2 regions of the Bacillus sp. LR--39 genome follow, and region 2 is predicted to be linked to the other one. Evidence: a T-box and tRNA genes for the amino acid it is inferred to sense, from the RefSeq annotation. Region 2 holds a T-box; the other holds one or more tRNA genes.
What was found. The T-box of region 2 lies ahead of alaS (alanine--tRNA ligase). A T-box ahead of a tRNA ligase gene usually reads a tRNA of that ligase, here a tRNA-Ala.
Positions count from the first base shown of each region.

Region 1: it encodes a tRNA-Ala, which carries the amino acid that the T-box ahead of alaS (alanine--tRNA ligase) is inferred to sense. The anticodon was not compared.

Region 1 is NZ_JBSIOT010000002.1:996,888-1,000,308, forward strand. Features, by position in the region: gene ACWHAR_RS14785 (AI-2E family transporter) at 1-816, shown strand, start outside; gene ACWHAR_RS14790 (undecaprenyl-diphosphate phosphatase) at 908-1,738, shown strand; tRNA gene ACWHAR_RS14795 (tRNA-Ala) at 1,866-1,938, shown strand; gene ACWHAR_RS14800 (hypothetical protein) at 2,051-2,371, shown strand; gene ACWHAR_RS14805 (cupin domain-containing protein) at 2,438-3,079, opposite strand; gene hmpA (NO-inducible flavohemoprotein) at 3,297-3,421, shown strand, end outside.
Region 2 is NZ_JBSIOT010000001.1:330,742-334,162, forward strand. Features, by position in the region: gene ACWHAR_RS01790 (amino acid ABC transporter ATP-binding protein) at 1-325, opposite strand, end outside; gene ACWHAR_RS01795 (AI-2E family transporter) at 546-1,607, shown strand; T-box leader at 1,651-1,858, shown strand; gene alaS (alanine--tRNA ligase) at 1,939-3,421, shown strand, end outside.

The sequences.
Region 1 (3,421 bases), on a different contig from region 2:
ATCGACAATCTGCCGAAATATGTGGATATTGTTGAAGATCAGACGAAAAGCCTGATCGGAAGCGATTTTGTAAATCAGGCGCAAAAGACGATGAATATCAACATTTCCGATCTTGCTAATAAAGTATCGGCGCAGGCGGCGACAATTGCAAACAGCACATTTACCGGGGTCGGGAATTTTATCGGCGCGCTGACGGAAGTGATTATTTCAATTGTGACCGTGCCGTTTATTCTGTTCTATTTGCTGAAAGACGGCAAAAAACTGCCAATCTATATCTTAAAGTTTGTGCCCACCCGTCTGAAAGAACAAACGTATACGATGCTTAGTGAAATGAACCACAGATTAAGCTCCTATATTAGAGGACAGGTCATCGTCAGCTTCTGCATCGGGTTTTTATTATTTATCGGCTATCTGATTATCGGACTTGATTATGCGTCACTGCTTGCGGTCATTGCCGCTTGTACGAGCGTCGTTCCGTATTTAGGGCCGACCATTGCTATCACGCCGGCGATTATTATCGCGTTGGTCACTTCGCCCCTTATGCTGCTGAAGCTTGCGATTGTCTGGACCGTTGTCCAGCTCGTGGAAGGAAAATTAATTTCTCCGCAGATCATGGGGAAAAATCTTCACATTCACCCGATTACCATCATCTTTGTTCTTTTAACTGCCGGAAAGCTGTTCGGGGTTGTCGGCATTATTTTAGCCATCCCGGGGTATGCGGTCATCAAAGTGGTCACGACCCATCTGTTTGATTGGTTCAAAATGCGTTCGCATTTATATGAAGAAGAAAAAAATGATGCTGTATCGAAGTCATAAAATCGGAACGGACATGATATTTATTATAAGACAGGCTTTCCTTCAGAGGAGAGCTTCTCTTTTGTAAATGATGAATGAAGGGAAGAATGGGATGACACTATGGGAGATGTTCACAGCAGCCGTTTTAGGAATCGTGGAAGGGCTGACGGAGTACGCGCCGGTTTCTTCCACGGGACATATGATCATAGCGGATGACATCTGGCTGAAATCCGGAAGCCTGATGAATCCGGAAGCCGCAAATTCCTTCAAAGTGGTGATTCAGCTCGGTTCGATTCTGGCGGTGGCCATTGTGTTTAAGGATCGGATATTACATTTACTCGGCCTCAAAAAAAACGTCACGCGCGATCAGCAGAAGGGATACAGGCTGACCATCGCGCAAATCGCCGTCGGTCTTGTTCCGGCAGCGGTGCTCGGCTTTTTATTTGAGGATTTCATTGACCGCTATTTATTCTCCGTCAGAACGGTCGCTTACGGATTAATTGCCGGAGCCGTGCTTATGCTTATAGCGGACTGGATCAATAAAAGGAAAGAAACGATCGATACGGTGGACAGAATCACCTACAAACAGGCTTTCTGTGTCGGATTATTCCAGTGTCTCGCCTTATGGCCGGGATTTTCCCGCTCAGGCTCAACGATTGCCGGAGGTGTCATTGTAGGCTTGAATCACCGGGCAGCCGCAGACTTCACATTTATTATGGCTATTCCGATTATGGCGGGCGCAAGCCTTCTGAAGCTGGTGAAATACTGGAGCAGTCTTTCTTATGACATGATTCCGTTTTTTCTTGTCGGCTTTATCTGCGCCTTTGTCGTCGCCCTCTTAGTCGTCAAGTTTTTTCTTCGGCTCATTAACCGGATTAAGCTTGTCCCGTTCGCCATTTACCGTGTCATCCTCGGCATCATTTTAATCATGCTCGTGCGATAAACGAAGAGGCCCCCGGAGGGTCTTCTTTTTATGTTCGAAAAACGTCTCAGGAAAATATGAGCAAACTGAATTTTCTGCTTGAAATTCATAGAAGAGTCGTCTATAATAAAACATGACGTTACAGCACGGGGCCATAGCTCAGCTGGGAGAGCGCTACGCTGGCAGCGTAGAGGTCAGGGGTTCGAGCCCCCTTGGCTCCATACCTTTAAACCCTTATTCTATAAATAAGGGTTTTTTTGTTTTTTCATCTTCTGCGGCAGCCTCTGTGTTCTGCTTCATTTCTAACAATTGAAAATAAAGGAAAGAGAGAAAATGAAAAAGAAAATCTATCTTATATTATCTCTGTCAGCTGCACTGGCGCTTTTTTTGACAGCGCTTTCGCCTCTTTCTCCTGTCATCTTCACGTCTGCTTCAGAAAAAGGAGCCATCAGGCATGACATTTATAAAAAAGGATATCCGTATCAAAGCTACTTTGCGATTCTTCAAAAAGAAGAAGGCGGTGGAGAGGCCGGGAACCTTTATTATGTAAATTGGTTCAATTGGAAAGATGAAACCGGACAGACGCCGCACGTATGTTATTCAAAAAAATCGTCCGAAGGCGAGTACAAAGTAAGCTGCGGAACCGGACCGTAATGATCAAGAGCCCCTCTCCAATGAGGGGCTCTTTCTGTCGAGCTGAATGCCGCTCAGGCTCTCCGTTTAATATCCCCAATATAACGGCGTATCATAATGCCGATACGGATCATTCGGATAAGGCGTATTTGGCTGATAAGGCTTATTCATATCATGAATACCCGTGTTTTCAGACTGTCCGCAGTATTTATCGGGGCCTATCACAGTTGATTGCCGGATCGGTGAAACGGCTTTTTCCCACTCATGCTCATTCAGACAGTACGTATGCGCCATGATCTCCGGCGGCGTCAGACGGAGAATATCCGAGCCGTATATCACTTCAGGCGAAGGGGCGTCAAATATGGCCAAAAGATGGGTTTTGTCTGAAGTGGCGACTTCATAATGCCACCACCCCTGCGGAATATTCGCCACTTGCCCTGGAGAGATCGGATAATTCCGTATTTTCTGGGTGAACGGATTCAGCATCGACACCACCGCGGAACCCGAAATACAGTACACCAATTCAGCGGCGTTTTGATGGGTATGCGGTTCAATCACATTTGTTTTACTCAGAAAGATATCTAATAATGAAATATTTTCAAGCGTGTTTAACTGTTTAATCCCCAATACATTGATAAAGTTCCGAGCATCTTTCGTAAAAAAACGGCTCTCATTCACATCATAAGTGAACTGTGTATTCGGAGACGTGTAATCGATATCGGAAACCATGCAATCCCCCGCTTTCATCTTTAAACGTATATTCCCAAATATATGTGTCCCTGTTTCACCGGGTGATAAAAAAGGAGGTGAAATCCATAAATTCCAAAACCAACACAATATTGTGACGGCTTTTTTAAAGATTCATTTTAGATATATCTTTTATTCGAAATATCTCTTACTATAAAGATATATTGAAAATACATCTTTAGAAGGGTTGAGGATGAACATGCTGGACGAGAGAACAATAGACATCATCAAAAGCACAGTACCTGTATTGAAAACACATGGAGAAAACATCACCGGACGCTTTTATAACCTGATGTTTCAAGATCATCCCGAACTGTTAAATAT
Region 2 (3,421 bases):
ATTGCTTTAGCACTTTGATCGGTGCGAGCATGATGTTTTGCAGAACGGTTTTGTGCGGGTACAGATGAAAATGCTGAAACACCATGCCGATATTGCGGCGGACCTGATTTATATCCGTTTTCTTGTCATGGATGGAGACGCCGTTTACCGTTAAGGCGCCTCCATCAACTGTTTCCAGCTGATTAATGCAGCGGAGAAGCGTGCTTTTTCCCGATCCTGAAGGTCCGATGATAACGACGACTTCCCCTTTTTTAATGTGCAGATTAATGTTTTTCAGCACGTGGAAATGTCCGTAGTGCTTATTTACATCCTGAAATGAAATCATGGCCATCCTCCTTAAAAAAACATGAGTCATATTGACTGGACAGTTTTTGAAATCCTTTAACACATTACGATGGTTATACAGATTTTTATGAATATTATTTAGATTATTTCGTAATTTCTGATAATTATTTCCGTCAAGAGGTCTGCGTCATAAGGCGGAGTTTATGAAACGGGAATAATTCCGGCTTTCTGTCAAAAGATAAAGCAAGAGGTGAAACGTCATGCTTCAAAAACCGCTGCAGCTCTTAATGTGGACGGCTGTATGTCTGCTCGTTTTGTTAACAGTGTATGTCTTTTGCATGCTCGATATGTTATGGTCTCCCATTTGGCTTGTTATAAAATCTCTCTTTATTCCTATATTCATCGCAGTATTTATTGCTTATCTTTTACTTCCGATTACTGAATGGCTTCATAGAAAAGGGATGCCTAGAACTTTAAGCCTGCTTCTGATTTATTGCCTGTTTTTCGGCGGAATCGGCTGGGGGGTTTATAAAGGGGTTCCTGTTTTAATTGAACAGCTGCAGGATCTGTCTGAGAGCATTCCCGGTCTTGCCAAAAACTACAACAGTATACTGAAGCATCTGCACAATCACACGGATCATTGGCCTGACGGCATGCACCATCGGATGGACAAAATGATTCAGCAGACAGAAACGTTTCTTGCCGGCACGATTGAAAGCACGATCAGAAGCATCCGTTTCGTGCTTGATTATATCCTGATCGCGGCGACGATTCCTTTTCTCGTGTTCTATATGGTGAAGGATATAGACGTCATGAAAAAGACAGTCTGGTATTTGACGCCGAAGTCCTGGAGGAAAAGGGGGAGTGAATTTCTGCGGGATGTGGACGATTCTCTCGGTGATTACATCCGCGGTCAGCTTCTCGTTTGTTTTTTGCTCGGGTTAATAGCCGGCGTTTCATTTTGGCTGTTCGGGCTTCCTTATCCGCTGATCTTAGGTCTTGCCATCGGGATTACGAATGTCATCCCGTATTTCGGTCCGTTTATCGGCGCTGTACCGGCGCTGCTCCTTTCGCTGGCGATTTCTGCTAAAGCTGTGATCATCGTAATCGTCACCATTTTTATTCTGCAATTTATAGAAGGAAACATTTTGAGCCCGCTTATTGTCGGGCGCAGTCTCAGAATGCACCCCGTCGTGATCATGCTGGCGCTCCTTGCCGGAGGAGAGCTCGCGGGCATTCCCGGCATGATTCTCGCTGTTCCGGCGGCAGCCGTTTTAAAAGTGACGGCCATACACTTTTTGCGGATCAGGACGGAACATTGACATTCGGGTTCTGCTTGTCTATAATTTCGAGTAGAATACATACGAATCTCGAGTGACGGATATGAGTACGCCGAAGCCCTGTTTAAGAGAGAAGCTCCGATACGCTGAAAGGAGCTTCAGCAGAAGATCGGCGGAAGCTAATCCTGAGTGCAGTTAAAGGCTGCCGCAGTCCTGCGTTACGGGATGAAAGGTGACAGGCCTTTTTCGGCCTGTAATCAGGGTGGTACCGCGAGACAGCTCTCGTCCCTGTGTGAACGCATGGTTTGCATAGGGAGAGAGCTTTTTTGCTGTCGCAAAAGAGAATTTCGGGTAGTGATAAGGAGGAATATAGATGAAACACTTAACTTCTGCTGAAGTGCGTCAAATGTTTTTAGATTTCTTTAAAGAAAAAGGCCATGCCGTTGAACCGAGCGCCTCATTGGTTCCGCATGAAGATCCGTCTTTATTATGGATCAACAGCGGCGTTGCGACGCTGAAAAAATACTTTGACGGCCGCGTTGTGCCGGAGAATCCGAGAATTGTAAACGCGCAAAAATCAATCCGAACAAATGATATTGAAAATGTGGGGAAAACGGCGCGCCACCACACGTTCTTTGAGATGCTCGGAAACTTTTCCATCGGTGATTATTTTAAAGAAGAAGCCATCACGTGGGCATGGGAGTTTTTAACGAGCGAAAAGTGGATCGGCTTTGATCCGGAGCTGCTGTCTGTAACGGTTCACCCTGAGGATGAAGAAGCTTATACGCTATGGGCGGAAAAAATCGGCGTTCCGGAAGAAAGAATCATTCGTCTGGAAGGGAACTTCTGGGATATCGGCGAAGGCCCGAGCGGACCGAATACGGAAATTTTCTATGACCGCGGCGAGAAATACGGCAATGACCCGTCAGATTCTGAATTGTATCCGGGCGGCGAAAATGATCGTTATCTTGAAGTATGGAATCTGGTATTCTCAGAGTTCAACCACAACCCGGACGGCACATACACACCGCTTCCGAAGAAAAACATTGATACGGGCATGGGGCTTGAACGGATGGTCTCCGTGATTCAGGATGTCCCGACAAACTTTGACACTGATTTGTTTATGCCGATTATTGAAGCAACAGAGCGCATTTCCGGAGATGCTTACGGAAAGGATGCAGTGAAGGATACGGCCTTTAAAGTGATCGCCGATCATATCAGAACGGTCGCATTTGCGGTAAGCGACGGAGCTCTGCCGTCAAATGAAGGGCGCGGGTATGTACTGAGACGCCTCTTGCGCCGGGCAGTGCGATACGCGAAAACCATCGGGATCAGCCGTCCGTTTATGTACGAGCTGGTACCGACTGTTGCAGGAATTATGGACGCTTTCTATCCGGAGGTGAAAGAAAAGCAAGAGTTTATAGCCAAAGTCATCAAAACGGAGGAAGAGCGCTTCCACGAAACATTAAACGAAGGTCTGGCCATTTTATCCGACGTGATAAAGAAAGAGAAGGAAAAAGGCAGCGGCATCATCTCCGGAAAAGACGTATTCAAACTGTACGATACGTACGGATTCCCGGTTGAATTAACGGAGGAATACGCGGAAGATGAGCAAATGAAAGTTGACCATAAAGGCTTTGAAGCCGAAATGGAAAAACAGCGTGAACGGGCGAGAAATGCGCGCCAAGATGTAGGAAGCATGCAGGTGCAGGGCGGCGCATTGCGCGACATTACCGCAGAAAGCACATTTGTCGGCTACAGTGCCGTAAAAGCTGAAGCGAAGGTGATCGAGCTTCTTCATGACGGGCAATTAATCAGCGAGGCGCATGAAGGGGATACCGTCCAAATCCTTCTCG